One region of the Pseudalkalibacillus sp. NRS-1564 genome, then DNA from elsewhere that is predicted to be linked to it. Evidence: riboswitches for the same ligand, from Rfam matches in the RefSeq annotation. Region 1 holds a riboswitch; the other holds the start of a gene.

Region 1 (15,513 bases):
AGAAAACAGCCTATCTATAAAGTTGGCTGTTTTTCTTATTGTGTGGAGGGAGCTCGCATTTATATAAGCGAGAGGGGAGAAATGATTGTGAATTTATACGGTACATCTGCAGTTTCAGAAGAGGGGCATTTAACAGTTGGAGGGATCGATACGGTCCAATTAGGAAAAAAATTTGGCACTGCGTTATATGTTTATGATGTGGCTATGATTCGAGACAAAGCAAGGGCGTTTCGAAGTGCCTTTGAACGTGAGAATGTAAACTATCAAGTAGCTTATGCTAGTAAGGCCTTTTCATGTATGGCAATGATCCAACTTGCAGAAGAAGAAGGATTAAGTTTGGATGTTGTATCCGGTGGAGAGCTTTATACTGCTTTGAAGGCAGGTTTCCCCGTGGAGCGTATTCATTTTCATGGAAATAACAAAAGTGAATCTGAAATTAGAATGGCGCTTGATGCAGAAATAGGTTGCTTCGTTGTTGATAATTTTTACGAATTATCTCTCCTTGAGCAAATTGCAGAAGAAAAAAATGTGAAAGCTAATGTGCTGTTGCGTATAACACCAGGTATTGAAGCACATACGCATGATTATATTTTAACAGGCCAAGAAGATTCTAAATTTGGTTTTGATTTACAGAGTGGTCAGGTAGAACGCGCGATATTGGATGTAACAAAAATGAGTGCTGTTCATCTTCTTGGACTTCATTGTCATATAGGCTCACAAATTTTTGAAACAAATGGTTTTGTAATGGCTATTGAAAAGATTTATAGCTATCTTACAACATGGTATGATGCCTATGGTTTTGAGCCTGAAGTCCTTAACCTTGGTGGAGGATTTGGAATCCGATATACGAGTGAAGATCACCCATTACCAGTAGGGAACTACATCGAAGCTATGATTGAAACAATCAGAAATCAGGTAACAGGGCAAATGAACATGCCTGAGATCTGGATTGAACCTGGTCGTTCACTAGTAGGAGAAGCTGGAATGACGTTATATACGGTTGGTTCACACAAAAATGTTCCAGAGTTGCGACATTACCTCGCTGTAGATGGAGGGATGACGGATAATTTACGCCCTGCTCTCTATCAGGCAAAATATGAAGCCACAATAGCAAATCGAATGAATGAAGCAAAAGACCACCTATACTCTGTAGCAGGAAAGTGTTGTGAATCAGGTGATATGTTAATTTGGGATTGCCAGTTACAGCGAGCGATTGCTGGTGATACGATGGCTGTTTTTTCAACGGGGGCATATGGTTATTCCATGGCAAATAACTACAATAGATTACCAAGATCAGCTGTTGTCTTTGTTGAAAATGGTGAGGCCAACCTTGTTGTTGAGAGAGAGTCATACGAGGATTTAGTTCGACATGATTTGCCATTAAAACAAGCGATTATATCAAAATAATAGTTGAAAAGCATAAATGATATGGAACAGCTTCAGTCTGTGCTATAATGAAAGAGCTTTTAAGAAAATTGTTAGTGCAGGAGGATTTATTTATGAAAAAAGGAACAATTGCATTTGAAAATGGAGAAGTTATTGAAATTGAATTTTATCCAGAAGCAGCACCTAACATTGTTGCTAACTTTGAGAAGCTTGCAAATGAAGGTTTCTACAACGGTGTGAATTTTCACCGTGTAATCCCTGGTTTTGTTGCTCAAGGTGGAGATCCTACAGGTTCTGGAATGGGTGGACCAGGATATACAATTGACTGTGAAACAGAAGGTAACCCTCATAAGCACGTAGCAGGCTCATTGTCTATGGCACATGCTGGTAAAAACACGGGCGGCAGTCAGTTTTTCCTAGTTCATGAACCTCAGCCTCATCTAGACGGCGTTCATACCGTTTTTGGTCAAGTAACAGAAGGAATGGATACGGTCCTTCGCGTTAAACAGGGTGACGTAATGAAAGAAGTAAAAGTCTGGGACGAAGAATAGATCAGACTCTTAAAAACTTAATACTTTCCTTCGGGGTCGGGTGAAAATCCCAACCGGCGGTGATGACTAGCTTATGCTAGCTAAGTCCGTGACCCGGTTGCGTAAGCAAACGGTGGATCTGGTGAGAAACCAGAACCGACAGTATAGTCTGGATGGGAGAAGGAATAAAAGTGACCAATTTCCTTTTGAATCATAGATTCAAAAGGCTTATTTGGCATATACTTTTGCCTCCCGGGACAGCTGTGTTTTGGGAGGCTTTTTTTGTTCTCCTTCTCAACCAATAACGGAGAGTGGAACAGGAGTAAATACGATGAATCATACGGATTTTATGAAAACAGCGATCGATTTAGCTAGAAGTACGATAGGTCAAACGCGTCCGAATCCCTCCGTAGGAGCTGTCATTGTTAATAGTGGGCGTATCGTAGGGATGGGAGCTCATTTAAAGGCTGGAGAAGGCCATGCCGAAATTCAAGCACTCAAGATGGCGGGCAATCGAGCAAGTGGGAGTACTGCCTATGTGACACTGGAGCCATGTAGTCATCATGGAAAGACGCCTCCTTGTGCTGATGCTTTAATTCAAGCAGGAGTCAAAGAGGTATTTATTGCAAGTCAAGATCCGAATCCCCTGGTCGCAGGAAATGGTGTGACTAAACTAAAGAAAGCAGGCATAGCTGTCCATATTGGGCTTATGGAAGAAGAAGCCTTACAGCTAAACCGGATGTTTTTCCATTACATTACTCAAAAAAGACCATTTGTAACGTTGAAAGCTGCTACAACGCTTGATGGCAAAATAGCAACTCATTCAGGTGATAGTAAATGGATTACGGGGGAAGACTCGAGAAAAGATGTTCATGCCTATCGTCATCAACATGATGCCATTCTTGTAGGTATTGGAACCGTCCTCTCTGATGACCCATCACTAACGACTCGTTTCGGTGAAGGGCTATCGCCGATTAGAATCGTGTTAGATCGTCAATTGAGGATGCCTTCTGACGCTAAAGTAATAAGTGATGAGAATGCAGAAACATGGATCATTACAACAAAACGAGCTGCGCTAAAAAATAAGCGATCTTTCCCAAAACATGTCCAAATCATCGCTGTCACAGATCCACTGCTCCCAATGGATAAAGTTCTTGACCTTTTAGGGGAACGAGAAATTACATCAGTATTTGTTGAAGGTGGTTCAGAAATACACGGTAGCTTTCTTGAATCACGCTCTTTTCAACAAGTTATTACATACATTGCGCCGAAGCTAATTGGTGGGAGTCAATCTCCTACGGCTTTCGGAGGTGCAGGTTTTAAAACGATGAATGAAGCGATCGATTTACAAGTGGATAGCGTAGAACAAATTGGAAATGATATTCGAATTATTTCATCAAGGAGGCTTTCTTAATGTTTACAGGTATTGTGGAAGAAATCGGAAGAGTTGAAAGTGTTCAACAATCAGGAGAATCCATTGCAATGCAAATTGCGGCGTCGACTATTTTAAAAGACGTTCATTTAGGAGATAGCATTTCGATAAACGGCGTGTGCTTAACTGTTACGACGTATACAGACTCTTCTTTTACCGTAGATATTATGCCTGAAACATTTCGTGCAAGCAGTCTTCGTCAGCTAGGGCCAAACTCATCGGTGAATCTTGAGAGAGCTATGTCCGCAAATGGACGCTTTGGTGGTCATTTTGTTTCTGGACATGTTGATGGTGTGGGGAAAATTACTCGTGTAGAACAAATCGATAATGCTGTTTATTATGACATCTCGATTCCGCGAAACCTTTTAATTTACTTTGTTGAAAAAGGCTCAGTTTCTGTTGATGGTACTAGTCTTACGGTCTTTGGAATAGGGGAGCACTCTCTTACTATATCTCTTATTCCCCATACCGTAGAGGAAACGGTGCTTGGGAGAAAAAGAGTGGGAGATACAGTGAATATAGAATGCGATATGCTTGGTAAATACATTATGAAGTACTTGGAGCAAAGAAGCGGTTCAAAACCCGAACCTACTGCTTCACTTGGGAGTCAGTTTTTTGAAGATCATGGATTTAAATAATGGTACTATCAGGAGGGTCATCGTATATGTTTCATACAATAGAAGAAGCGATTTATGATTTAATGCAAGGCCGGGTGGTGATCGTTTGTGATGATGAAGACAGGGAGAATGAAGGGGATTTTATCGCTTTAGCCGATAAAGTCACACCTGAAACAATCAATTTCATGATTACAAAAGGAAGAGGCCTTGTTTGCACGCCGATTACGGAAGAGCGTGCAAATGAACTGAAGTTGAGTCCAATGGTAGATCATAACACAGATTCTCATGGTACAGCGTTTACAGTGAGTGTCGACCACAAAAGTACAACTACAGGAATTTCGGCAGCTGAAAGAGCATCTACAATTCAATACTTAATTAACCCGGATGCTAAACCTTCAGACTTTAATCGACCAGGTCATATTTTCCCATTGATTGCTAAGGATGGAGGGGTCCTTAGAAGAGCAGGTCATACGGAAGCGGCAGTCGATTTGGCACGACTCTCTGGCTCTGCCCCGGCTGGTGTTATTTGTGAAATTATGAAAGAAGACGGTGAAATGGCGCGCGTTCCTGATCTAAAGGAAATTGCTGAAGAGTATGATTTGAAAATGATTACGATTAAAGATCTGATCCAATATCGTAACCGTAAAGATGTTCTTGTTCGAAAAGAAGTAGAAATAGAACTTCCGACTGAGTTTGGTTCTTTTAGAGCGGTAGGGTATTCGAACATTCTTGATCAGAAAGAGCACGTAGCTTTGATTAAAGGAGAAATCTTACCAGATCAACCAACTCTTGTGCGAGTTCACTCTGAATGCTTAACTGGTGATGTGTTTGGATCTTTTCGATGTGACTGTGGTCCACAACTACATGCTGCATTGGCACAAATTGAAGAGGAAGGTCATGGAGTGCTTTTGTATATGCGCCAGGAAGGAAGAGGTATCGGGCTTCTTAATAAAATGAAAGCCTATAAACTGCAAGAACAGGGCTACGACACAGTTGAAGCGAATGAGAAGCTTGGATTTAAGCCTGATTTAAGGGATTATGGAATAGGGGCACAGATTTTGAGAGACCTTGGTGTTTCTAAAATGAACCTTCTGACAAACAATCCTCGTAAAATAGCTGGGTTAACAGGTTATGGTCTTGAAGTAGCATCTAGGGTACCTCTTCAGATGGCTTCTCGAAAAGAGAATGAAAAGTACCTAAAAACAAAACATAGCAAGCTAGGACACATGCTTCATTTCTAAAAATTTACGTATGAAAATAGGAGGATATTAATAATGGGACAAACATTTGAAGGAAACTTGGTTGGATCTGGGTTAAAAGTGGGTATAGTAGTAGGAAGATTTAATGAATTTATTACAAGTAAGTTACTTGGAGGTGCTGAAGACGCATTGAAGCGTCATGGCTTGTCCGTAGAAAACATTGATGTAGCATGGGTTCCTGGAGCATTTGAAATTCCCTTTGCCGCAAAGAAAATGGTTGAAACGGGAAAATATGATGCAATTGTTACGCTTGGTACGGTTATTCGCGGGGCGACACCACACTTTGATTATGTGTGTGGAGAAGTTTCTAAAGGCGTGGCGAATTTAACGATGCAGACGGGTGTACCTGTTATTTTTGGAGTATTAACCACAAATACCATTGAACAAGCTGTTGAACGTGCAGGTACTAAGGCTGGTAACAAGGGCTGGGATGCTGCAACGGCAGCAATTGAAATGGCTAATTTATCAAAATCATTTGAAGGTTGATTATCAGTTCATTTTTGGCTATGATGAGTATGGTATGCGATGAAGGGCAAAAGAGTTTGGAATCGTAAAGCCAAGAAGAGAGAAAGAAAATGGTTGATTCTTAGGTCTGTGTGATCATTGTCATTATCATGCTAGCTGAGCTTGTTCGTCGAATCATTTTAACATTCTAATTGATTTTAGAATAAGTTATTAAACGGAAAGCCAAGAATTACTTTAATGAGGGATAATCATGCTAATTCGTTATAAGAAAGCTCATGAGAAAATAGCCATGGGGCTATTAAGCTTCATGCCGAACGAAAAAGATATTAAGAAACTGCAACAATCGATTAAAGACTATGAGGATATGGATTCTTTGCAGCTTTTTCTTTGGAAAGAAGAAGATATTATTGGATTGCTCGGAATTGAATGGGTAAACGACAACGAAGTAGAGTTAAAGGATATTAGCGTTAATCCTTCCCATCGCCATCAAGGAATTGGAAAACAAATGGTTGAAGCACTTCGAGAAATGCTAAGTGATGAAATATCTATTAAGGGTAATGAATATACGGGGACATTTTTTGAAAGGTGTCACTTGGAAGAAAATATGAAGTAAGATGCAAAGAAAAGGAACGGCTTAGCCGTTCCTTTTCTGTTGTTTTATTTCAAATTGTTGTTTTCTTTCTTCAATTACATCTGATCGATCACGTCTCGTATGACGATGGATAAGTTCTATATTCGAAAGATCGCTTTTACTACCATAAGTACATTCAAGTTCACGACATCTTTCTTCACAAGCCGTTTGAAGGGTGGAGCTTGTGAGAGGAATATCAAATCCCTGGTATGGAGAGTGAGTGTTGATGAGTTGTAACTCTTTTGATAGGTTTTTAGAAAGTTGATCAATATTTATCGCTAATTTATCGAGTTCTTCACTTTCGCTTTTGGAAATGCGTAGGGCATTAGCAATCATTCTCTTTGCCCCTGTGAAATTACCGCGTCGATGGTGGTAGAGGCCAACAGCAATTTGGATAAGACCTACCCAATGAAGTTTACGACTTCCACGCGGATCCTCTTTCCAATGTTCTTCGAGGATTTCATGGCATTCAAAATAATCACGAAGTCCATGGAAATGAGCCAAATAATCAATATAGGCTTTTGAATACATGCTGATTCCTCCATTTCTTTTAGTAGTGTAGCACATGTGTGTTAAATAGATAAAGCGAGTGCTCTTATGGATCAAAATAGTGATCAGTCGTCAGGATGCTATCAAACTGTTAACGATCAATGGAAATCAATTTACGTTAAAAATGAACCGGATGGTTTTCTTGCATTGCTGTAAGCCCCTATTGTAAATGTGATATAATCGGAATACTAGATGGACTTGGATAAAGGAAGATGGAAAATGAAGCAATACAGTGTAAAGGTTGATGCATTTGAAGGTCCATTGGATCTTTTGCTCCACCTTATAAATAAGTACGAAGTGGATATTTATGATATTCCGGTCTCGCAAATTACAGATCAATACTTAACGTTTGTCCATACAATGCAAGAGTTAGAACTTGATGTGGCAAGTGAATATCTTGTTATGGCTGCGACGTTGCTTGCGATAAAAAGCAAAATGCTTCTTCCTCAAAAAGAAGAAGAAATTTTCGAACAGGACCCTGAGTTTGAAGATGATCCCCGTGATGAACTCGTTCAACGTCTTGTTGAGTATCGAAGGTTTAAAGAGGCTGCGAATGATTTAAAGGAAAAAGAAAGTAGTCGAAGCCTTATTTATGCTCGGCCACCTGTGGATACTAGTGAATTTAGTCATGAGGATAGTCAAACCTCCATTGGCGACGTTACATTGTATGATATGCTTGCGGCATTTCAAAAAATGTCCAGACGTGTAAAGGAAAAGAAACCAAAGCGTACACGGATTCAAAGTGAAGATGTTCCTATTGAAGATCGAATGAACGCTATTCGGAACCAGCTACGAGGAAGTGGAAAGACGCGTTTTAGTGATCTTTTTAGTGAAAAGGATCGTGGGCATATGATTGTGACGTTTCTTGCAGTCCTTGAGTTAATGAAAACGAGAGATGTGGCTTGTGAACAAGATAAAAACTTTGGCGAAATTATGATTTTTGAACGAGAAGGGAAGGCATCAGTGTGACAAACGAAGAAATAAAAAGCATTATCGAAAGTCTTCTATTTGTAGTTGGTGATGAAGGGATCACAGTGAAAGATCTTTGTGAAACCATCTCATTGGAAGAAGACACCCTTCTAAGTGCAATAAGTGATTTGCAGGATGAATACAATGAAAAAGATCGCGGTTTTAAAATTAGTTTTATTGGTGGTGGCTATCAGCTCACTACAAATGCTAAAAATGCTCCCTATATCGAAAAACTAGTAGCGACACCAGGTAATCATACTTTATCGCAGGCAGCTCTTGAAACACTTGCGATCGTCGCCTACAAGCAACCAATAACAAGGGTAGAAATAGAAGAAATTCGCGGTGTTAAAACGGATAAGCCTTTACAAACTTTAATGAGTAAATTGCTCATTAAAGAAGCGGGCAGAGCCGAAAAAGCTGGAAGAGCGATTTTATATGGAACAACTAGAGAGTTTCTATTTCATTTTGGTTTAAGCTCAATCAAGGATCTACCCCCTTTACCTGATGGGACAGAAGATAAGGAAGATGAGGAAGCAGACTTGTTTTTTGAGAAGTTTCAGGAAATCTCTGAGTAGATGCTAAGTTCGATCATGATGAAGGAGGACAATCGATGCGGTTAACTCATGTTGCTTTCGAGGAGCTTCAAAAAGATCGTGCAAACTCCCCTGAAGATTCATTCGTTCGTTCTACAATAACGTATGAGGAGAATGGAAAGGTAAAGCGATTTCATGTTTTATATCCTGGTGTTTTTGCAGAAACTGCCATTAAAGAATTTTGGGATTATGAGACCCCCATTCACGAAGCAATCGCACTGAATCTCCTTTCATCTTATCCGAATCGAAAACGTTTGTATATTAGTAGTGAAAATGAGTTTGTTGATCCGCTTAAGAAGGCGGATTTACAAGAGCTTCTCGCGATCATCCATGAGATAAAAACAACAGGTACGTATTTACATTCAAACAAAGAAAAGATGCCTCCATACTGAGGCATCTTTTTTATGCTTTGACTATGTTCGCATATATTGATGTATCATTTTTGGCTCAAATGAGTGAATCTTCCATTCTTTTCTAGTTATTAACGGTTCTAGAATAAAAATGAAATAAACTTCGAACACTAATTGAAAAGAGTAGGAATAGGAGCTCAGATCAATGATACTATCGATCGGAAAATCTTTACCCCCTCATTGTCTTCTACAAACAGAAGCTGCGACTTTTGCTAAAAGGCAATTTGGTCCACATTTTAAAAATATAGATCGTCTGCTACCTGTTTTTCAAAGTGCTGAAATAGATAAAAGATATTTCGCTATGCCACTAGAATGGTATAGTAGTGGCCCAACATTTGAAGAAAAAAACGAAAAATACGTTTCTCTTTCTGTTGAATACGCTAAAGAAGCAATATTGGACTGTCTGAACAATCCCTTTTACTTAAATGAAATGATTGATTGTAGAGATATCGATGCAATATTTTTTGTGTCAACAACAGGTATTTCTACACCGAGTATAGAGGCTAGAATTATGAATGTCCTACCATTCTCTCCACATACAAAACGGATCCCCATCTGGGGACTTGGTTGTGCAGGTGGTGCTGCAGGTATTGCAAGAGCGAATGATTATTGTCTTGCCCATCCTGATCAAGCTGTTCTAGTAGTGAATGTTGAGCTGTGTAGTCTTACTTTTCAACATGGTGACTTTTCCAAGAGCAACCTTATTGGAACAGCACTTTTTGCTGATGGGATATCAGCTGTACTTTTGACAGGTGAGACTTCATCTCTTCTTAGGCGTTCAACCTTGCCGAGCATTCCAGGCATCGTCGCCACACGCTCCACATTAATGAGAGATTCAGAAGATGTGATGGGATGGGAAGTTAGCAACGAAGGCTTGCACGTAGTGTTCTCTAAGTCTATTCCCGCGATTGTGTCAAGTTGGCTTGAACCTAATGTTCTGGAATTCCTCTCTATTCAAGAGAAGACCACGCAAGAAATAGATTATTTTATTGCCCATCCAGGAGGAACAAAAGTATTAACAGCATATGAAGAAGCTCTCGGATTCGATAAGTCGATGACTGCAGTATCGAGAAATGTATTAAAAGAATATGGAAATATGAGTTCAGTTACCGTTATTTACGTACTAGACCAGTTTTTGAGAAATGGGTGTAAACATGGACATCTTGGATTAATGGCAGCTCTCGGACCTGGTTTTTGTTCAGAACTGCTGCTGCTAGAATGGAAAAAGGAGCATAAAAAATGGGGCTAATATTTACTGGGGTTTTTATCCTTCTTGTGTTTCAAAGATTAATTGAACTATATATAGCTAAAAAAAATGAAAAGTGGATGAAAGAGCAGGGAGCAAGAGAAGTTGGAAAAAATCATTATAAATACATTGTGCTGCTACACATTTTCTTTCTTTTCGCAGTAGCGATTGAAGCGATTTTACGAGGTTTCACTCTCTCCTTCGTCTGGTCTGTTATGCTGTTTGTGTTTCTTTTGGCTCAATGCCTTCGAGTCTGGACAATTAGAAGTCTGGGCCGCTTTTGGAATACAAAAATAATCGTCCTACAAGATGCAGATGTTGTAAAAAAGGGTCCTTACCGATTTTTGAAACACCCTAACTATTTAATTGTGGCACTAGAAATTCTCTCTTTGCCACTTATTTTCTCCTCTTACTTCACTGCGATTGTTTTTACCGTGCTAAATGCAGTATTACTTCTGAGAGTTCGTATTCCCGCTGAAGAGAAAGCGTTAAAAGAGTCGACCAATTATCCCGTGATGTTTCCGAATGCCGAAAAGGAATGAAAGACATATACTGCGTCTCTTGCTCATAGACTTGTACAAATATAGAGCTTAAGGGACGTGGATGTCATGATGAAATCACTTAAGACAAAAATTGGCGTCTTTATTTTAATTGCTGCTCTGCTGTTTCTCATGATTCCAAGAGGAGTAGTAGCAGAGGGAGTAGGCGTCTCAGCGAGAAGTGCCATACTAATTGAACAAGAAACAGGAAGAGTCCTTTACGAAAAAGATGCCTATACACAAAGACGAATAGCGAGTATCACAAAAATTATGACTGCGATCATTGCGATTGAGTCAGGTAAAATGAATGAAACAGTAAAAATTAGTGGAAACGCTGCTGGGACAGAAGGTTCCTCTCTCTATTTAAAAGAAGGAGAGAAAATAACACTTGAAAATTTGGTATACGGTTTAATGCTTCGTTCTGGTAATGATGCTGCTGTGGCAATTGCTGAAGAAGTTGGAGGCAGTTTAGAAGGCTTTGTTACATTGATGAACCAGAAAGCAGAAGAAATTGGGATGTCGCACACAATATTTATGAATCCTCATGGACTTGATGATCATGAGAATCATCTATCGACAGCTTATGACATGGCTATCCTAACACAGTACGCCATGGATAATGACACTTACCGTATTATTTCAAGTACTAAAGTACATAAGGCACCCAATGCGACAGAGGATTGGGATTATGTATGGCGTAATAAAAATAAGCTGTTAACTAGTTTATACTCTGATTCCACTGGTGGGAAAACGGGATACACAAAGCGAGCTAAGCGTACACTCGTTTCTACTGCTGAACGTGATGGTATGATTCTTATTGCTGTTACTTTAAATGCGCCTGATGATTGGAATGATCATATTTCGATGTTTAATTGGGGTTATAGTAACTATGAGCTGACTCTACTTGAGCCTAAAGGGATTATTAAAGATGTGAAGGATGAACCTTACAAAGGCAATGTGAGATTGAATCGAGATCTTTACTATCCTTTAACCTCAGAAGAAAGAGATCAAATTGATTCCACCATCCAACTTGTAGAACCTCCAGATGAAAGTAAGTGGGATGAAATGAGGTCAACAGATGATCCTGTTGGAATGTATGTTGTAAAACTAAATAACAAGACAATTGTGAAAGCACCAATTACTTTTGACTCCGTTGAAAAAAAGGAAAAAGGATTATGGGGATTTTTTAAAGGGTTATTTTCATTAGATATCGGACGTGAGCCGAATGGTTAATCTCATCTGGGCTGGCTTATTTCTCATTGGTATTCTATTTGCTCTAATTAATGGAACGATGGAAGAGGTCAATAAAGCAATATTTACTGGGGCTGAAGAAGCGATAGCTGTTTGTATAGGGTTGTTAAGTGTTCTTATTTTCTGGCTTGGATTGATGAAGATTGCTCAGAAAGCAGGACTGTTAGACCTTTTGGGAAGAGGATTTAAACCGATAGCTCGGAAGCTGTTTCCGGAAGTTCCCCCTGATCATCCTGCAATGGGATATATTCTCTCGAACATGATGGCGAATATGTTCGGCCTTGGAAATGCAGCTACGCCAATGGGGATAAAGGCAATGGAAGAGTTAAAAAAGCTCAATGATATGAAAGATAATGCAACAAGGTCAATGATTACCCTCCTAGCGCTCAATACATCAAGTTTAACTCTCATCCCAACTAGTGTTATAGCTATTCGGATGAAATATGGATCAGTTTCACCAACGGAAATTGTTGGTACAACAATTGCTGCTACAGCATGTTCTACAATTGGAGCTCTCTTCATTGATCGGTTTTTCTATCGAAGAAGCAAAAGGGGAGGATCTCTGTGAATGCATCGATCTGGATTATCCCTTTATTGATCGGGTTTATTCTTGCGTACGGAACGTGGAAAAGAGTACCAACTTATGAAACCTTTGTAGAAGGAGGTAAAGAAGGGCTTTCTATTGCGGTTTCGATCGTTCCTTATTTGGTAGGCATGATGGTAGCGATTTCTGTTTTTCGAGCATCTGGTGCAATGGCCTTTCTTAGTGGATTATTAAGAGTACCACTAGAAGCGATTGGGGTACCTACAGAAATCGTTCCTTTGGCTCTCATTCGCCCGATTTCTGGTACCGGTGCGCTTGCGATGACAACGGATATTATTAGCACATATGGGCCAGATTCCTTTATTGGGAGGCTAGCCTCTACCATGCAAGGAAGTACAGATACGACGCTTTATGTCATTACGGTTTACTTTGGGGCGATTGGCATCAAACGAATGGGAAATGCTCTTAAAGTTGGATTGTTAGCAGATTTAGTCGGGATGGCAGCAGCGATTATATTTGTCACTCTCGTATTTGGATAGAAGCCATCTTATTCGATGGCTTTTTTTATTGTAACGGAATGTTTGGAACATTCCTGTTTGAGCATAATAAATGATAGAATGAATCTGTGCTTGAGGTTTGACTGTGACAAGAGTATGATGTTTTAGTGAGGTGAATTTGATGGAACGTTTGCAAAAAGTAATTGCTCAAGCTGGAGTAACGTCCAGACGAAAAGCAGAAACATTGATTGAAGAAGGTAGAGTGAAAGTTAACGGCAAAGTCGTAACTGAACTCGGTACAAAGGTGTCTGAGCGCTGTAAAATTGAAGTAAACGGGATTCCGGTAGAACGTGAAGAGCCGGTTTATTTTTTGTTTTATAAACCAACAGGCGTCATTTCAACAGTAGAAGATGATAAAGGAAGAAAGGCTGTCACCGATTATTTCCATGAAATCGAAGAACGGGTTTTTCCTGTTGGACGACTTGATTACGATACGTCAGGTGTTTTGCTCTTAACGAATGATGGTGATTTTGCGAATAAGCTGATGCACCCAAGTTATCATGTAGACAAAGTGTACGTTGCTAAAGTGAAAGGCTTAATGAATAAAGAGACCATTCAAAAGCTTGAGCGAGGTGTGCAGCTAGAAGACGGAAAGACTTCGAAAGCACGAGCTAGAATTCTATCCGTTGATAAACAAAAAGGAAAATCAATTGTAGAATTGACCATTCATGAAGGTAAGAATCGCCAGGTACGCCGTATGTTCGAAACATTAGGTTACCCTGTGCAAAAGTTAAAGAGAGAACGATATGGTTTTCTTGAGTTGACTGGAATGAATCCTGGAGATTATCGTGAGCTAAAACCTTACGAAGTGAAGCAGCTTCGTAACCAAGCTGTCACACAAAATTCAAAAAAACGATAAGGTGACCCCTTATCGACACGTTATAGTGAGAGTAGTATTGCTTTGTTTGATTGGAGTTGGTTGAATGAAAAAGAAAAACCGGCTGATCGTGCGGACTGTTATATTGACTATCGTGTTTATAGCAGTCGGCTATACGTTCTATACAAACTTTTTTGCAAATGAAAGCGGAATCGTACAGGCCGGAGATCAAGCGCCAAACTTTATTTTAACGGATTTAGACGGAAATGAAGTAGAGCTTGAGGACTACAGAGGGAAAGGCGTCTTTCTGAATTTTTGGGCAACCTATTGCGAGCCTTGTAAAGATGAGATGCCAGCGATGGACAAGAAGTATAAAGAATACAAAGAAAAAGGCGTCGAAATACTTGCAGTAAATGTTTCGGAACCTAAATTGACTGCCGAAAGCTTTGCTGATCGGTATAACCTTAGTTTTCCGGTGTTGCTTGATAAAAGCAATGATGTAACTAATCACTATGGAGTTGGGCCAATTCCAGTAACCTTTTTAATTGACAAGAATGGCAAGGTCGTTCAAAAAACGGAAGCCAGCCTTTCAGAGGAAGTAATTGATAGCTATATGAAGCAAATCCAACCGTAATGGGGTGTTCCAATGAGCAACAATAACATCACCTGTGAATGCGGACATGTGAACCCTTATGGAACTGAGATATGCGAAGTATGTGGTAAACCGCTTCAAGGAGATTTAGAATCTAAGAAACTGCTTAATATGAGATACGAGGGAAGTGCACGGAGGTCTCAAACGTACAAAACGACGATCATCGATAAGATCTGGAATTTCTTCTCATCTGTTAAGGTCGGAATCTGGATCATCGTCTTGTTGCTAGTAGCTTCAGCGATAGGCACTATTTTCCCTCAAGAAATGTACATACCACCGCTGTCAGACCCGACAGTTTATTACAAGGAACAATACGGCGTACTTGGTCAATTGTATTATGACCTGGGTTTTCATAACTTATACGGCTCATGGTGGTATATGTTATTAATTGCCGCATTGGGACTTTCGCTCATTGTAGCCAGTCTCGATCGGTTTGTCCCGCTTTATCGCTCATTAAAGAAGCAGCGAGTCATTCGCCATGAAAGTTTCATGAAGCGCCAGAAGTATTTTGGTAAGACGGAAATCAGCCATGATTCGCCTGACTTAAACGGCATTAAACAAGCATTAGAAAATAAAAGGTACAATGTTAAAGAAGAAAATGGTCATTTATTTGCTGAGAAAAATCGCTTCTCCAGATGGGGACCTTACGTAAATCATATCGGACTCATTCTCTTTCTCATCGGCGGAATGCTCCGCTTTTTCCCTGGAATGTATGTCGATGAGGTGCTCTGGTTAAGAGAAGGTGAAACAGAGAAGATCAAAGGGACGGAAGAAGCCTATTATTTAAAAAGTGATGGTTTTATTCTAGAAACTTATGATAATGAAGATGAGAAATTTAAAGATGCGATTGAAGAGTCTGGACAAGCAGTCGTGGCAAAGAACTATCAAACGGATGCTATTTTATACAAGCAGGTTGGTGAAAGAGTAGCTGGGACGGATCCAGAACTTGAGAAAGTGAAAGAACATCCGATTCAAGTTAATAAACCGCTTAAGTTTGAAGGGTATGCCATTTACCAGGTAGATTATAAATTGAATGAACTTCAGAAGATGTCATTTACTATGGACA
Region 2 (15,513 bases), on a different contig from region 1:
TTATGGCACTGGAAGTATCGGTAATGAAGGACATGCTGGTGTCCCCACACCGATTCCTGAAGAGCAAAGTGGCGTAACGGTCGAACGAAGTGATGGAGAAGCAATGCTTCGAGAAGTGAAAGAAACGCTGCATCATATGGGTGTGAATGTTCATTCTGATGTAAGAAGTGGCGATCCGGCGAAAGAAATCGTGGATCTAGCCGTTATGACAGAAGCAGATTTAATCGTTATCGGGAGTCGAGGGTTGAGTGGGATTAAAAAATGGATGCTTGGAAGCGTAAGTGAGAAGGTTGCTCAACAATCGCCATGTCCTGTCCTAATTGTAAAATAGAAAGCCTGGGAAACCAGGCTTTTTTCTTTGGTCAAAAAGTTAATTATTATTAACTTTAAGTTAGGTTTACTTAACATTTTGTTTGGTGTAGAATACATATAAAGGAAATGTGAGAGAGGGGTTCAGGTGACATTACAAAATCGAATTAGAGAACTAAGAGCTCGTTTTCAGTTAACGCAGCAGCAGCTTGCTTCAAAAGTAGGGGTAACGAGACAAACGATCGCAGCTGTGGAAAAGGGTGAGTATGTTCCGTCATTATTACTAGCTATGAATATTTGTAGAGAATTTGACATGTCGGTGGAGGAAGTATTTCAACTACAGGGGGAATCGGAGTGAAATTATCTTTCGTTTATTTAATGAACTTGGTTATACTTGGTCTGTTTGGTTGGGCAATGGTTACTTATTTCGATGCAGCTTCGCAATTTCAAACTATAATAAGTGGAGACGGAAGTGAAGTTACGATTAACCTACTCCCTATTCTTATGACTATTTTGATTACGGGTATTATTGGCTTTATATTCACTCGTAGTAAGAGAAGAAAGAATAAGGGTTGGAAAGAAGCGCTTTTGCTTCCTTCCGAACTGTGTGAAGATGATGAACGGGAAAAAGCTTTAACCGCCCATGCGTGTCGCAATGCTTATATTGCGATGATGTTTGTCACGCCTTTTTTAATTGCTGCAATGACTTTTCAACCGTTTATATCTCATTATTTCTCAGCCTATCCGATTCTAATATTGCTACTACTGCCGTTCGTTTAGGTTAGTGTTTTTTATTTTTCTCTTCGAAGGAAGTTAAAGTAACGGTTACCAGCAGAGCTTTAGCGTTAATTCACTGCAATTATCTTGATTTCCTGCTGTGAGATCTACGCGAATGGCGTCTGGCGTATAAGCTATGTGAAAGGGAGAAGTCACGCCAGCACGTTGAATCAGCATATGAACATGGGAATGATCATTTTTCTGAGCGGCGTCTTTTAATTCATGAGCAAATTGAGCGTCGTTTTCCACTTTATTAAGCAGCTTCTCTCCATCTGTCATTAGCTTCGAACACGTCTCGGCTGATTTTTGGAAACGAGTCACTTCAATTGGAGGGAAAGGGCGATAATAAGAGGGATAACAAGGTGAATACGGATTAGGCCATTCGTTGTATCTGTAATGTTTAAATGACATCATAGGCCTCCTGAATATGTGATGCTATTACCCTATGGTTTTATAAAAAAAGGGGTGCATCTTTCTTTAATTTGTGAAATTTGATTACAACAGGTTACAATAATTCAGAAGACGTTTGGAGAAGGAGCATGGTGTTTTGAAGAAATACGTTATTTTTACGATCAGTCTTATTAGTTTCTATTTCATTTTGAATTTAATCATTGGTTCGATTGTTAATGCTATATTTCAACCAGATTGGTTGATGGCCTGGGCTAAGGGGCAACAGGTGACAGGCACCGTTACGTTTGGCCTTCTATATAATCCTATTGATCTTATAAGTTTGATTTTGTCGCTAGTGATCAGTGTTATCATTACATCTAAAGTCAAACCTTCTTAAATCGTGCCGAGGCACGATTTTTTATTTTTATGGTGTTTGAAGGCATTGTTCATAAAAGAATAGAATGATTAACTTGTGAAAAAGAACAAAGGTAGGATGAAAATGACTGAGTAAGGAGGTTTTTTGATGAAGATAATGCAAATAAAAAAGGGTTTTCCTTATGATCTTCTACTTAATGCTGATCCATCTCTCGATCATATTGAACGTTATTTAAAAGTTGGGAGCTGTTATGTTGCGGTTGAAGAGCAAGAAGTGATGGGAGTCTATGTTCTAGTAAAAAAAGAAAAGGAAATAATGGAGATCATGAATATAGCAGTAAGGGAGGATAGAAGGGGAAAGGGAATAGGAAAAAAGCTTATTAACGATGCTATCCAAAGATCAGAGGCGCTTGGAGCGACTACGATAGAGATTGGCACGGGTAATTCAAGTCTGGATCAATTAGCTCTCTATCAAAAATGTCACTTTCGAATAACAGATGTTATTGAAGGTTTTTTTGATAGCTATCCTGAAACGATTATAGAAAACGGTGTTCCTTGTCGGGATATGATTCGGTTAAGCTATAGCAAAATATAAATTGACTTTTCCATTGTCTAATCGAAGTAAATGGAGTTTTCTGTAAGTTTTCTCGTCACTTAAATAGAAGAATGACTTTAAATCAATGGGCAGATGTTTGTTCCGGAGGAGTTGAGATAACAAGTGATTATAGCGAACAACTAGAAAGGCTATCAGAAGCAAAAAACAAAAATATCTTAAAACACTGTCTCACAAGGGTAGTCTCTTTTACTGAGGTAAAGCAAAGGTTTATTTACAAGAAGATAACTAGTTTTTTGCGACAAGGCAAAAGGAATTACAGGTCAGGCAGTGGTCATTGATGGAGGATACACGGCACAATAATGGATTCAATTAGTGAAAGAGAGTTAAATCTTTTCTCTCTAAAAAAACTTGTAAACGCTTTCCTTTTGTTTGTAAAATAGAGAAGAATGGAGGGGAGAACATGAAAGATGTTTTTATTTTGGAGGGTGCCAGAACGCCATTTGGAACGTTTGGAGGTTCACTTAAAGATATTAGTCCAACTGACTTAGGAATTACGGCAAGCAAGGAAGCGCTAGTAAAAAGCGGGATAGAGGCTAGTGAAATTGATCTTTCTGTTATTGGGAATGTGATTCATTCAACATCAAATACTTCTTATCTCGCACGTCATATTGCTCTTGGAACAGGAATACCGATCGAGAGCCCTGCACTAACAGTGAATCGTTTATGCGGTTCTGGAATGCAGGCCGTCATATCAGCTGCTCAATCTATTATGATGGGAGACGGTCAAACGGCCCTTGCCGGCGGAGCGGAGAATATGAGCTTATCGCCTTATACGTTAAGAGGAAATCGTTTTGGAGCTAAAATGGGTGCTCCTAAAATGGATGATATGCTGTTGGCTACGTTAACAGATGAGTATACTGGAACAGGAATGGGGATAACGGGAGAGAATCTTGCAGTAAAGTATGGGATTTCTAGAGAAGATCAAGATGAGTATGCAACCCGAAGTCAGCAAAAAGCAGCCGAAGCAAGAGAGAAAGGCATTTTTGTGGAGGAAATCGCCCCTGTTGAGATAAAAGGGAAGAAGGGGGTTGAAAGCTTTGCGATTGATGAGCATATTCGAGAAGGTACTACAGAAGATAAGCTAGCTAGTTTAAAGCCAGCTTTCAAAAAAGATGGAACTGTCACTGGTGGAAATGCAAGTGGAATTAATGATGGGGCAGCTTCGGTCGTATTAGCAGGAACAGATTACGTTACGTCTAAAAATCTCAAGCCTCTTGCTCGAATCGTTTCTTGGGGAATAGCGGGAGTAGATCCTTCAATCATGGGGATTGGTCCTGTTCCTGCCATTCGACAGGCACTAGATAAAGCAGGTATGACATTGCAAGATATGGACTTGATTGAAGTAAATGAAGCTTTCGCAGCTCAGTATCTGGCTGTTGAAAAGGAGCTAGAGCTTGATCGCTCACGAGTGAATGTAAACGGGGGTGCCATCGCGTTAGGACACCCAGTTGGAGCAAGTGGGACACGTGTTCTTTATACTCTCATAAAAGAATTAAAGCGCAGAAATGGAAGATATGGTGTTGCCTCCCTGTGTATTGGCGGAGGACAAGGTATTGCCGTAGTAATCGAAATTAGTTAATTTGTCAGAAAAGATTGCCAATTCACACGATGTTGCGTATACTAAAAGTATTAACTAACGGAAAGGGGCTGTGCATTATGGTAAATAACAAAAAGAATTCATCGTTAATTGCATATTGTGCACAGTCCCATTGGTAGGGTAGGAACCTTTTCTTACTTCTGATTAATAAGATCAAAAACCATGGGCTGTGCGACTGTGTCTATGGTTTTTTATACTTTATCAGCTAATTACTTACGCTGATTGTATGATAAAAGCCGACATCATTGTACGGCTTTTTGTCATATTTACACTTATTAATCAGGAGGCTTTCAATTGAAACGAATAAAATTAGGATGGAATTCATACTTTGAAGAAAATTATCAAGCTATGACAGAAGATGGACTTATACCAGCTCGAGTTAAAATGGAACATCGTGGAGGTTACAGCGTTTCAACAGGAGAAAGTTCTTATGCAGCAGAACTTTCAGGTAAGTTCCGATTTGAAGTAACACAACGTGATGCTTTGCCAGCGGTTGGTGACTGGGTACTGATTACTCCAAAATCAGAGAATAAAGCGATCATTCATCAGTTGCTCCCAAGAAAAAGTAAGTTCTCTCGAAAAATTGCTGGAACGACGACAGAAGAGCAAATTATCGTAGCGAATGTCGATACGGTTTTTCTTGTAAACGCATTAAATCAGGATTTTAATCCAAGTCGAATTGAGCGATACCTTTTGATGGCATGGGAAAGCGGGGCAAACCCCGTTATTGTTCTAAGTAAAGCAGATCTTTGCGATAACGTCATGGAGAAAGTGAATGCATTAACTGGGGTCGCAGTTGGAGTACCAATTCATGTGGTTAGTTCAGCGACTGAGATTGGGATTGATGAATTAACTCCTTATTTAATTGAGGGAACGACAACCGCTCTTCTTGGTTCGTCAGGAGCAGGAAAGTCCACGCTTATAAATAAGTTATACGGACAAGATATTCAAGTTGTCCAAGACATTCGTGAAGAAGACGGTAAGGGTAAACATACGACGACAAGTCGAGAACTGATTTCTCTTCATACCGGAGGCGTACTGATTGATACGCCAGGTATGAGAGAACTTCAATTGTGGGAAACGAATAACCTGTCTCAGAGTTTTCCTGATATAGAAAGCCTTGCGGAACAATGTTATTTCAGGGATTGCAAGCACGAAGGTGAACCAAAATGTGCTGTAAGAAATGCTATTTCTGATGGAACGCTAGAAGAAAGAAGGTTTGAGAATTATATAAAGTTCAACCGAGAGCTTGCTTTTCTTGAACGTCAAACGAATAAGAAGGCTCAGCTCGAGGAAAAGAAAAAGTGGAAAAAAATCGCTGGAGATCGAACTAGAAAGCATCGCTAGGCTCTTTAATTTAGGAAGGAGTAGATGAGATGACGGATGAGCGTTCAATTTTAAACGAATATGCTTCATTGACGAACTGGTTAGAAACGACGGCGATGGAGATGAGTGAGGAAGTGTTTTTTAAGCCTATTAAATCAGGTAAATGGTCTCCAGCTGAAATTCTCTCTCACATCATGAAATGGGATGATTATCTATTAGAAGAGCGAATTCCATACATGAAGAGTGAAGCGATTTTGCCAAAGCTTGAAAAGGTAGAAGCAGTGAACAATCGTGCAGCCAAATTTGCTAGATCTGGGGTTACCCAAAAGGAATTAGTGAAGGAAACGATAAAATCAAGAAAACGAGTAGTCGAGAGACTTCTAGAATGGCGCCCATTCGAATGGGAAAACACGTTTTATATTGATAAGTATCCTCTCTGTCTAACAAGTTATATTAAAGGATTAATTGAACACGATGAGCATCACAAACTTCAAATAGAAGTTTTTATGAATGAACAGGGAATACCTCACTCTCTTTTCTTAACATAGTTGTCAATGGTATCGGATAATAAAAAGAGGCACGGGAGAGTCTAAAAGGTGGAGGTGAGAAAAATGGCAAAACATAAAGCAACCCCCACTACAAATAGACTTGCTTCATCTCAGCCAGAAGGACAAGGAACTGGTATTGAAGTTGGAACAGCCCGTGATTCTCAAAGAAAAAAGAAAAAGAAGTAACCAAAAAACGCTGCCTCGCACGAGGTAGCGTTTTTTTGTGATTATTTGTCTTTATCTGTCCAACGAAGAATTGTTCCCCGGGAGGATCGGTGTTTGAATGGAAATCATTATCGCCAACTATTAGTAAATTGCTGCGAATTGTCTCACGTGTAATGTATTCAAGACACTGATTAGGCGACTTGTCCCTTCTAAGAGCTGCTCTTTTGTTACATAAGAAAGCGGTAGTCTCATTCTTACAGCATGCTCTTGCTTATGTGGCACAAGCAGGACGTTTGATTCTAGTAGCGTATCAAATAATTCCTGGCGATTAAGTGATGGCTTGAAATCAAACCAAATAGAGGTAGGGTCTTCTATTTGAAGTATCGTTATGTGATCTTTAAGAGTATTAAGCTTATGCAGGACTTTCTGCTTTCGTACATACAGTTGGTCTTGGATCGTATCAATATGATCATGAAGTTCATCAGAATTTAAAATGTTATCAACGATTTCGAGCAATACCGGAGGAGGAGTCATGCAAAGTTGCATTTGTACCTCTTGTATTCGGTTTACTACATGCTCTGGCCCAAGAACCCATCCTAAACTTAGGCCGGGGGCTATGCCTGTGACGTGGCCAATCTGAACAACAAATTCACGATTCGATCCTAATTCAAAAAAAGAAGGGAGAACGTTTCCTACAGAATTAGTAAGTAAAGATGTTTCAACAATTTCGAGAATAGGAATGCCTACTTTCTCACATTGAGAAAGCAGTTTTTTTCTTTGTTGTAAAATAGTTGAATGACTTAAGGAATGATCGTAAATGTTGTTGGAGTTGGCAATTACAAGTTTAATGCTTTCTTTTTGAAACATGGTTTGTGTTAATGGCTTGTCTGTTGAATACTTAATAACTCGGATCCCTGAGACAATTAGGATATTTAAGTGTGAGTAATTCACAGGTTCTTCCATAGCTATCGCATCCCCAGGGTTTAGAAAACATTTAACTGATAAGAGCATCGCTTGTTCAAGGCTTGATGTGAGGACCATGTGTTCACTTAGAGATGATTGTTTCATAAACCGACAGATCGAGTGAGTGACGCGCTCTTTCGTTGGTGGAGCATTATCAAGCTTAGTTGTAAAAGGTGTTAATTCATGAGCAGATTTTGCCAGGCATAAATCTTCCGCTATTGATCCTGATATTAGATTTATTAATGATGGGTCTTTTAAATACTCGTAATGTTTTCCATACAAAGAAGAGTCTTCAGCTAAATGTTGATTTCGTAGTTTATTCCATGTCATTGAATGATCAGGAATTAAATCTGCAGCCTCAGAACTTACGCGTGTGCCACTTCCTTGTCTGGATGTTACATAGCCATTTGCACGTAATTCGGCGTATGCTGTCGTAACGGTGCTCCGATTCACACCTAGTTGGACAGCCAGGTCACGCTCAGCTGGAAGGGCATTACCAGTTTGAAGAGATCCATTTATAATCGAATTCTCATAGTAATCAACGATTTGTTTGTACAACGGTTTGCTGCTCTCTGGATTGAGTATAAATCTCGCCATTGTCCACCACCTCACTCTTATTATAGTGAATTTTAGATAAAATTGTATAAAATTTTCAAAAAAATTAACAATTAAATATTCTCTATAAACACAGGTTTTAAGCCATTTGACGGATATTTTTGTAGGAAAAGACAAATTGGATGGTATACTTTTGGCTAAATTGGATGGTTACAGAAAGTTTTTTGAAATTTAAAATAAATTTAATCATTCAGTTAATTGTTAATATTCAAACGAATAGTCGGCATTGGTTTACATAGGTTGAGTGATATGACCTCCCTGTTATAGATCTCACAACGTTTTCCGTCGAATGTATTCGTTTGAATGATTAACTGTGAAGAGCCTACATTGTGCTAGATCTTCAACTGAATGGTACAAACAAATAGGGGGTAACACAATGAAGAAAAAGTTTTCGCTTCTGCTTTCGGTCATCTTGTTGTTAAGCCTTTTCCTTGCAGCGTGTTCTGGTAACTCAAACACGTCTAGTAACTCGAACAGTGAGGGAGAAGCAACCAGCGGAGACAGCGATAGCTCTGAGGGATCAGCTGAACAGGTGCTAAATTTAACGGATACACAGGATATACCGACTATGGATTCAACACAGGCTACAGATACAGTAGCATTTAACGCAATGAACCAGGTATTTGAAGGGCTGTATCGTCTAGATAAAGACAATAAGCCAGTTCTAGGTATGGCAGCTGAAGAGCCACAAGTTGAAGAAAAAGACGGAGAAACTGTTTATACTTTCAAGATTCGTGATGATGCGAATTGGTCTGATGGTACTCCAGTTAAAGCAGATGATTTCGTATATGCATGGCACAAAATTATTCACCCAGATACTATGGGCGGATATGCATCAATGATGGGTGCTGCAGGAATTAAGAATGGTAACGAAATTATCACTGAAGGCGATCCTTTATACGGTAAGGTAGAAGAGCTTGGTGTTAAAGCAGTAGATGAGAAAACACTTGAAGTAGTAGTGACTCAAGAGGTTCCTTACTTCTTCGACCTTTTAACATTTGCATCTTTCTATCCACAGCCAAAAGACTTTGCTGAAGAGCAAGGCGAAAACTATTCTCTTGAATCTGATACAATGCTTTACAACGGTCCATTTACACTAGCTGAATGGAATCATGGCGACGGTTGGAAGCTTGCTAAAAATGATGGGTACTGGGATGCAGATACAGTACAACTTAAAGAAGCGAATTACAAGATCGTAAAAGACGAAGCAACTCGAGTTAACCTTTATGAAACTGGAAAAATTGATCGTGCTGGTCTTAGTGCGGATTTCGTTGATCAGTTTAAAGATCGCGAAGATTTCACAACAATTCTTGATACAACTATTTACTTCCTTCGTATGAACCAGAAGAACGAAGCACTTGCGAACAATGACATTCGTAAAGCGCTATACCTTTCTTATGATCGCGACGGTCTAGTAAATGTATTGCTTAACAATGGTTCAGTAGCTGCTCGCTATCTTGTACCAAAAGAATTCCTATTCTTTAACGATGAAGATTTCCGTGCACCAGCTCCAGACGGCTATCTTGCAGATCAAACAGCAGACGATGCTGCTGAGTACTGGAAGAAGGGTCTAGAAGCTCTTGGTACAGATAAAGTTGAACTTGAATTCCTTACAACTGATAGTGACCTTGCATCCAAAATTGCAGAGTATGCGAAAGATCAGTTTGAGTCTAAGCTAGACGGTCTTACAATTACAATTAACAAACAGCCTTGGAAGCAGTTCCTTGATCTTGAAGATGCAGGAGACTTTGATATCTCAACTGGTGGTTGGGGACCAGACTATCCAGATCCAATGACTTACATTTACATGTTTGAAACAGACGGCGCTTATAACCGCATGGATTATTCTAACGAAGAGTATGACAAGCTAGTTTCAGATGCAAAAACTGAAACGGATGAGCAGAAGCGCTGGGAAATGATGCAAGAAGCTGAGCGTATTCTAATCGAAGAAGATACAGCGATCTTACCAACTTATCAAGGTGGTTCCGCTATTATCATGAAAGACTACGTGAAAAACTACCACATCCACAAGTTTGGTGCTGATTCTTCTCTTAAATGGGTAACAATCGAGAAGTAATCCTAAAAAGCGCGAGCCGAGAGGCTCACGCTTTTTATTTGGTGTGAAAAGGAAAAGTTTGATCATGGCTCTTTAATAAATGATAGTCATCTTGTCTCATGTGTCGTCTGGTTATTGATAAACAAATGCGGCAATCTTCGATGATGTGTATGTTGTTCGAAGACGTAAGCAAGTTTAATAAGCTGTGGTTCACTAAATGCTTTACCAGTCAGAGTGATGCCAAAAGGTTTGTTATTAGAAGTGAAACCAGCTGGTACGGTTATAGAAGGGTAACCTGCTTTTGCGGGAAGTGTTGAACCGTAAGAGCCTGCGAATAGTAATAAATCTAGATCTTCTCTTTCCATAAGTTGATCAATACCTTCATCCTTTGCGTATTTCAAATCTTGGAGTCGACTTTTAAGATAGGATGGATCAGATAATGTTCCTTGCGTTTGGTTTGAATCGATAAGAAGCGATTGACCAAATGGCAGAGAAGTCGACCGATTTTGGTTATAGTAATCAATAATTGTTGATAGATCTAGTGGAACAGAAGAGGTTGTTTCCTTAGCAAGGTAGCTGTTCACCCCTGATTTGAATTCGTGGAGAAGGACCAGGTAGTCTCTCTCTAACGCTTCCTGATATGGACTTATTTCTTTCACTTCTACAATAGAGCAACCTATCGTTTTAAGATCTTCCATGGCTTTAGCCAATTGTTCTTGTTCTTCCTGATGCATCGCATCATAATAGCCTTTTTTAACGACACCTATTCTTAAATTCTCAAGTAATGTAGGGAAGAGATATGGCGTATAATCATGGTACTCAGGTACAAAATGCGTCGCTTGATCTTGTGAATCCTTTCCTGATAACACACCGAGAAGGATTGCAGCATCAGTGACATTGCGTGTCATTGGGCCAGCGGTATCCTGTGAATAAGAAATAGGAATAATTCCAGTCCGGCTAATAGATCCCACGGTTGGTTTTATACCAACACCAGCATTAGAGCTTGATGGGCTAAGAATAGAGCCATTTGTTTCTGTTCCTACAGCAGCCGTAGCGAAATGACAGGCAACAGCTACAGCAGAACCAGAGCTCGATCCTCCGACGTCAAGTGTTCCAGGCCCATAGGGATTAAAGACTTGACCGCCTCTTGAACTAAATCCATTAGGCATTGTTTCACTCATGAAATTAGCCCATTCGGTCATATTGGTTTTACCGAGAATCACAGCACCAGCGTGGCGAAGATTTTTTACTAGAAAAGCGTCATTTTTGCCATAAGAAGAAGCTAATGCCATAGAACCTGCACTTGTATGCATGTGGTCATCGGTGTTGATGTTATCTTTGAGCAGGATTGGGATTCCGTGTAATGGACTTCTGGGTCCATTTTGTTTGCGTTCACGATCAAGAGATTCTGCAATAAAAAGGGCGTCAGGATTGATTTCTAGTATAGCGTTTAGTCGTGGATTATAATTTGCGATTTGTTCAAGATAGTACTGTACGAGCTGGAGAGAAGTAAGGTTGTCTTCTAACATTGCTTGCTGAAGATCAAGGATCGTTGATTTTTCTAACCATTCTAATGACAGCATATAGTATCCCCCATGAGAATCCTTTTTGTAACTATTTCAACAAAAATTGGTAAAATCCTTTTGCAATAGTCGGTTCTTAAGCGTTCGTTTTCAATTCACATAAAAAACCCGAATCTCTTTGTAAGATTCGGGTTTTGATATTTAAGCAACTCTCGTTTGACGAGCAAACCAAGGTTTTAATTTTATAAAGAAGGCAACGAATATACTTGCTATAATAGCGCCTTTTACAAGGTTGAATGGTGTAATTCCTGTTAATACGAGAGCCTGACGAGCTGATGAAGACATTTCTTCAAAGCCCATAAACCACGTATATGCTGGAAGAATAATTAAATAGTTCAACAGTCCCATCACTGCCGACATTAGAATCGTTCCGAGTGTCAATCCCAGTGCTAACCCTTTCTGAGTTTGATTAAATTTACGGAAGATTAAAGAAGTTGGTACGATCAAGAAAACTCCTGCAATGAAGTTTGATATTTGACCAATTGGTACTCCGGTGAAGCTTCCTTGAATTCCAAAGTGAATGAAATTCTTAATCGCTTCTACAAGGATCCCAGCAACTGGACCATACAGAATGGCAACAAATAGTGCTGGAATTTCACTGAAGTCTATTTGTAGAAAAACAGGAAATCCAGGCAGTGGAAAATCTAAAAGCATTAACAAGTAAGAAATACTGCTGAACATCGCAACGACAATCATACGTTGCGTTTTTGAAACACTTTTCATTTTGACATTGCTCCCTTTTTTTCGAACCACCGAAAAAGGAGATGTGGCCCCAGTGCACACAAAAAACCATGAGTATGGGGCTCATGGTTACGGCATGGGGAAATAAGCAAGCTTCTGTTATAATTCAAAGAAAGCTTACTACTCCACCATCTTCTCCCATCCAGACTATACTGTCGGCTCTGGAATCACACCAGATCCTGCCCAAATTACAGGCTCGCGGGCTTGAGGAATTACTTATCCTTCACCGCCGGTCGGGAATTACACCCTGCCCCGAAGATAGTTCGTTATAATATTTACAAGTTCATTATACAGCGGAAGTAGCGATATCTCAATGAAAACATCTTGAACATATGCTATTTTATGATAACGCTTTCTTTTTAGGGGGGCTAGCAGAGACATAAACTTAAAAGCTCTCCATCTTTGAAGAGGGAGAGCTTAAAATAAAGCGCTATTATTTTTTCTCAGAGAGCCACGTTGCGACCTTTTCAGCGTCTCCACCTTGGATGACACCAGCAGGCATACCGCCGCCTTTACCATTCTTAATTATTTCTAGAATTTCATCTTTTGAATACTTGCCACCTACTGCTTCAAGAGCAGGACCAGCACCGCCTCCAAGGTTTTCACCATGACATGACGCGCAGTTTTGAGAGAAGATTTTCTCGGCTTCTCCTCCAGCTGAATCTCCACCGCCTTCTTCAGACTGTTCACTATGGCCGGCTTCATTTCCACCAGCATGTTCTTCGGTTGTGGAAAGCCAGTATGTAAAGCCTACAACCATAACTAGGAACAAAATTATTGCAGTAATATATGCGGATGATTTTCCCATTCTGTTCACCTCCTGTATCCTCATCTTTATCATACTTTTCAAACATTCAATTATCAAATATATTTTGCTTATTTCTTCCTGAATTATGTATGCGTTTCTATGATCACTAGTGAAAAAATCTTCTATTTTGGGGTGCGGATTCATAGACATAGAGTATGACGTTTAAGGAGCGGGGGGACAGGAAATGAAGAGCAGCTCACGCATGCTGTTTAGTGATACAAGCAGTAGATAAATTAGGTTTGTTTCTTTCTTTTCAATTGTAGGACTTATTCTCCTGTTTATTGTAGCAGGAATGATTTCCTCATCAGAAACGAAGTATCAACTCTCCTCTTCTGTGTTACATGATTGGATTACAAGTTTCTCGACTGAAGCTCTCGTTTATGGAATGGGGACGGAAAACCATTACTTGACTCAAGTACTACCAGAGGAAAGTGAGCCGCCAGCGCTGTCCTTAGTTGCCTTTCAGTTTATTACGAGTGTGAAACCCGGGGATATACGTAGTCTTTTGGGTGGGGAGCTACCTGGGTTTGCTTTATATGATGCTAAAATCCACGTAGCTGGTGAAGGGACGAATTTCACTAATCTCCCTATTGAATCAACTCCTGCATTAGATGAATTGCTAAAAGAACGTGAAGTTCCAACTGAAAAATTACAGATAAATGATTCCAAGGATCAAGTAACACCTCCTCTTCAAACAACAAATGGTCGAAAAGTAGCTTTTATTTATCACTCTCATAGTTATGAATCATACCTGCCATTACTAGGACTTGAAGGTAACAAAAATGCTAATCTTGCAAATGATGGCAAAACGAACATTACGTTAGTAGGTAAGATGCTTGGAGAAGAACTGGCTGAGAGAGGGATTGGAGCAAAAGTAGATGACTCAAATATAGGCGTGCTTTTAAATGAAAAAGGTTGGGAACACGGTAAAGCATATGATGTGTCCAGAACAATCGTACAATCGGCTGTGGCAGGAAATGATGATTTTAATTTGTTTATTGATATTCATCGAGACTCCTTAAGAGAAAAAGATACGACAGTGACAATTAACAATGAGGAATATGCTCGGACGGTCTTTGTTATTGGAGAAGAGAATCCAAATTACGAGAAAAATTTAGCACTTGCAAAAGACTTACATGAAGAGTTAAAGGTCAAATATCCTGGGCTTAGCAGGGGAGTTATTGGTAAAAAAGGCCAGGGGGTAGACGGTATCTACAACCAGGACATATCTCCTAACGCTATGTTAATTGAAATAGGAGGCGTAGATAATAACCTCGAACAGCTGAGTCGAACAGTTAAAGCGATTGCGGATGTCGTTAGTGAACACTACTGGAATACCCAAAAAGTAAATAATTAAAAAGAAGAGCGCTGGGAACATTCCCAGCGCTCTTTACACGGTCTCTTTGTTTAGTGTTAATATGCTCGTCGCAATTCCAACTGCAAATATAGTGATAGCTGAATAAAGCGTAGCATTCCATCCAATCGTCTTTGAACCGATAATAATAACAATCCCATCGATGAGAAAGATAATGATACCAATATTCAATGACAGGACACGGGAGATGAATTGAGCAAGCAGATCTGTTCCACCGGTGCTTGTATCATATCTCAACATAATACCAATGCCTAATCCAACAAAAAAGCCGCCAAGGACAGCGCTAGTAAGGATAGGAAATGTAAACGTATATCGAAGGGGAGAGAGAATATCAATAAAAAAGGAAGAAAGTAATAAACCGTGAAGGCTATTGTAGAAGTAAGGCCGAAAGTATAGAAACGCAATAATATAGAGAGGTACACTTAAACAAATAATGGTAAATCCTGTTTGATAGCCCCAAATGTACTTGATAATGAGGCCAATTCCGATCATTCCTCCATCGATGAGATGGTTCGGTACAAGAAAGGCGTTAATGCCTGCACCAACTAGGATGCTTCCAGATATTACTGCGGCGATTTTTTGATACATATCATACTCACCTGCTTGGATGTGGTTGTACCATATTTATGTATGAATGAATGACTTCATAACGGATTTCTCTTAAATGATATGAAAACTTGTTTCTTCGGAGAGACATAGATGAAAGTTGGAGGATTTTATGAAAAGGTAAAGATCGAGAAATTGAATAAGCTTCCGATTAATCCTGGTCTAATTATTCGTGGCATTAAGAAGTACTAAGGGAACCTTGCTATTATGACAACAATTATTTCAATGGCTCACTATCTGTGACTAGAAGCATTTGCTCAAGTGGTAGAAACGGAAGCGCAGCTACGTACTTTGCAGGATTTAAATTGTTATGAAGTATAAAGGTATGACTATTTAAACCTCTCTCGGTGGAGGGGGAGAAGAGTATATAAAAAGTTAAATTAAGTAAGTTTTTTCTTTTCTACATTCATAAAGGTGGAAACTAGTTCGAAATTTTTTACAAGTAGATAGAATTAAGTACAAAAAGTAGGGTAGAAATGCTAACATCGGAGAAATGCTGTTTTAATCAAATGTAGTACCATTGGTAGATAAATAATAAATCATCACTTGCTAGACAGGCCATTGGTCTGTCTTATTTTCATTTCACAACCCATTTATGTAATATATTTACAATTCGTAATGAGCACAAGAAAATTATACCACGTAGATTACGAAGTTGTTATT

Evidence for each region. A riboswitch is a leader RNA that binds a small molecule or an ion and turns the genes downstream of it on or off. The one in region 1 is predicted to bind FMN.
Region 2: it holds a riboswitch for FMN, as region 1 does, so the genes downstream of both, ACIFPW_RS19690 (ECF transporter S component) here and ribD (bifunctional diaminohydroxyphosphoribosylaminopyrimidine deaminase/5-amino-6-(5-phosphoribosylamino)uracil reductase RibD) in region 1, are expected to answer to the same signal.

What each region holds. Positions count from the first base shown of each region.
Region 1 covers NZ_JBITPM010000038.1:75,639-91,151, forward strand. The annotation lists gene lysA (diaminopimelate decarboxylase) at 88-1,407, shown strand; gene ACIFPW_RS17245 (peptidylprolyl isomerase) at 1,500-1,937, shown strand; FMN riboswitch at 1,960-2,105, shown strand; gene ribD (bifunctional diaminohydroxyphosphoribosylaminopyrimidine deaminase/5-amino-6-(5-phosphoribosylamino)uracil reductase RibD) at 2,248-3,330, shown strand; gene ribE (riboflavin synthase) at 3,330-3,986, shown strand; gene ACIFPW_RS17260 (bifunctional 3,4-dihydroxy-2-butanone-4-phosphate synthase/GTP cyclohydrolase II) at 4,013-5,206, shown strand; gene ribH (6,7-dimethyl-8-ribityllumazine synthase) at 5,240-5,710, shown strand; gene ACIFPW_RS17270 (GNAT family N-acetyltransferase) at 5,940-6,302, shown strand; gene ACIFPW_RS17275 (DUF309 domain-containing protein) at 6,324-6,851, opposite strand; gene ACIFPW_RS17280 (segregation/condensation protein A) at 7,089-7,838, shown strand; gene scpB (SMC-Scp complex subunit ScpB) at 7,835-8,413, shown strand; gene ACIFPW_RS17290 (hypothetical protein) at 8,449-8,823, shown strand; gene ACIFPW_RS17295 (type III polyketide synthase) at 8,987-10,090, shown strand; gene ACIFPW_RS17300 (isoprenylcysteine carboxyl methyltransferase family protein) at 10,081-10,629, shown strand; gene ACIFPW_RS17305 (D-alanyl-D-alanine carboxypeptidase family protein) at 10,699-11,859, shown strand; gene ACIFPW_RS17310 (nucleoside recognition domain-containing protein) at 11,852-12,445, shown strand; gene ACIFPW_RS17315 (spore maturation protein) at 12,442-12,960, shown strand; gene ACIFPW_RS17320 (pseudouridine synthase) at 13,100-13,837, shown strand; gene resA (thiol-disulfide oxidoreductase ResA) at 13,902-14,429, shown strand; gene resB (cytochrome c biogenesis protein ResB) at 14,442-15,513, shown strand, end outside.
Region 2 covers NZ_JBITPM010000044.1:29,858-45,370, reverse strand. The annotation lists gene ACIFPW_RS19755 (universal stress protein) at 1-331, shown strand, start outside; gene ACIFPW_RS19750 (helix-turn-helix transcriptional regulator) at 458-667, shown strand; gene ACIFPW_RS19745 (hypothetical protein) at 664-1,089, shown strand; gene ACIFPW_RS19740 (hypothetical protein) at 1,135-1,497, opposite strand; gene ACIFPW_RS19735 (hypothetical protein) at 1,634-1,873, shown strand; gene ACIFPW_RS19730 (GNAT family N-acetyltransferase) at 2,000-2,446, shown strand; gene ACIFPW_RS19725 (acetyl-CoA C-acetyltransferase) at 2,868-4,046, shown strand; gene rsgA (ribosome small subunit-dependent GTPase A) at 4,413-5,411, shown strand; gene ACIFPW_RS19715 (DinB family protein) at 5,441-5,938, shown strand; gene ACIFPW_RS19710 (YuzL family protein) at 6,002-6,124, shown strand; gene ACIFPW_RS19705 (PLP-dependent aminotransferase family protein) at 6,245-7,663, opposite strand; gene ACIFPW_RS19700 (peptide ABC transporter substrate-binding protein) at 8,058-9,758, shown strand; gene ACIFPW_RS19695 (amidase family protein) at 9,845-11,320, opposite strand; gene ACIFPW_RS19690 (ECF transporter S component) at 11,462-12,043, opposite strand; FMN riboswitch at 12,188-12,325, opposite strand; gene ACIFPW_RS19685 (c-type cytochrome) at 12,495-12,821, opposite strand; gene spoIIP (stage II sporulation protein P) at 13,162-14,226, shown strand; gene ACIFPW_RS19675 (YitT family protein) at 14,260-14,832, opposite strand.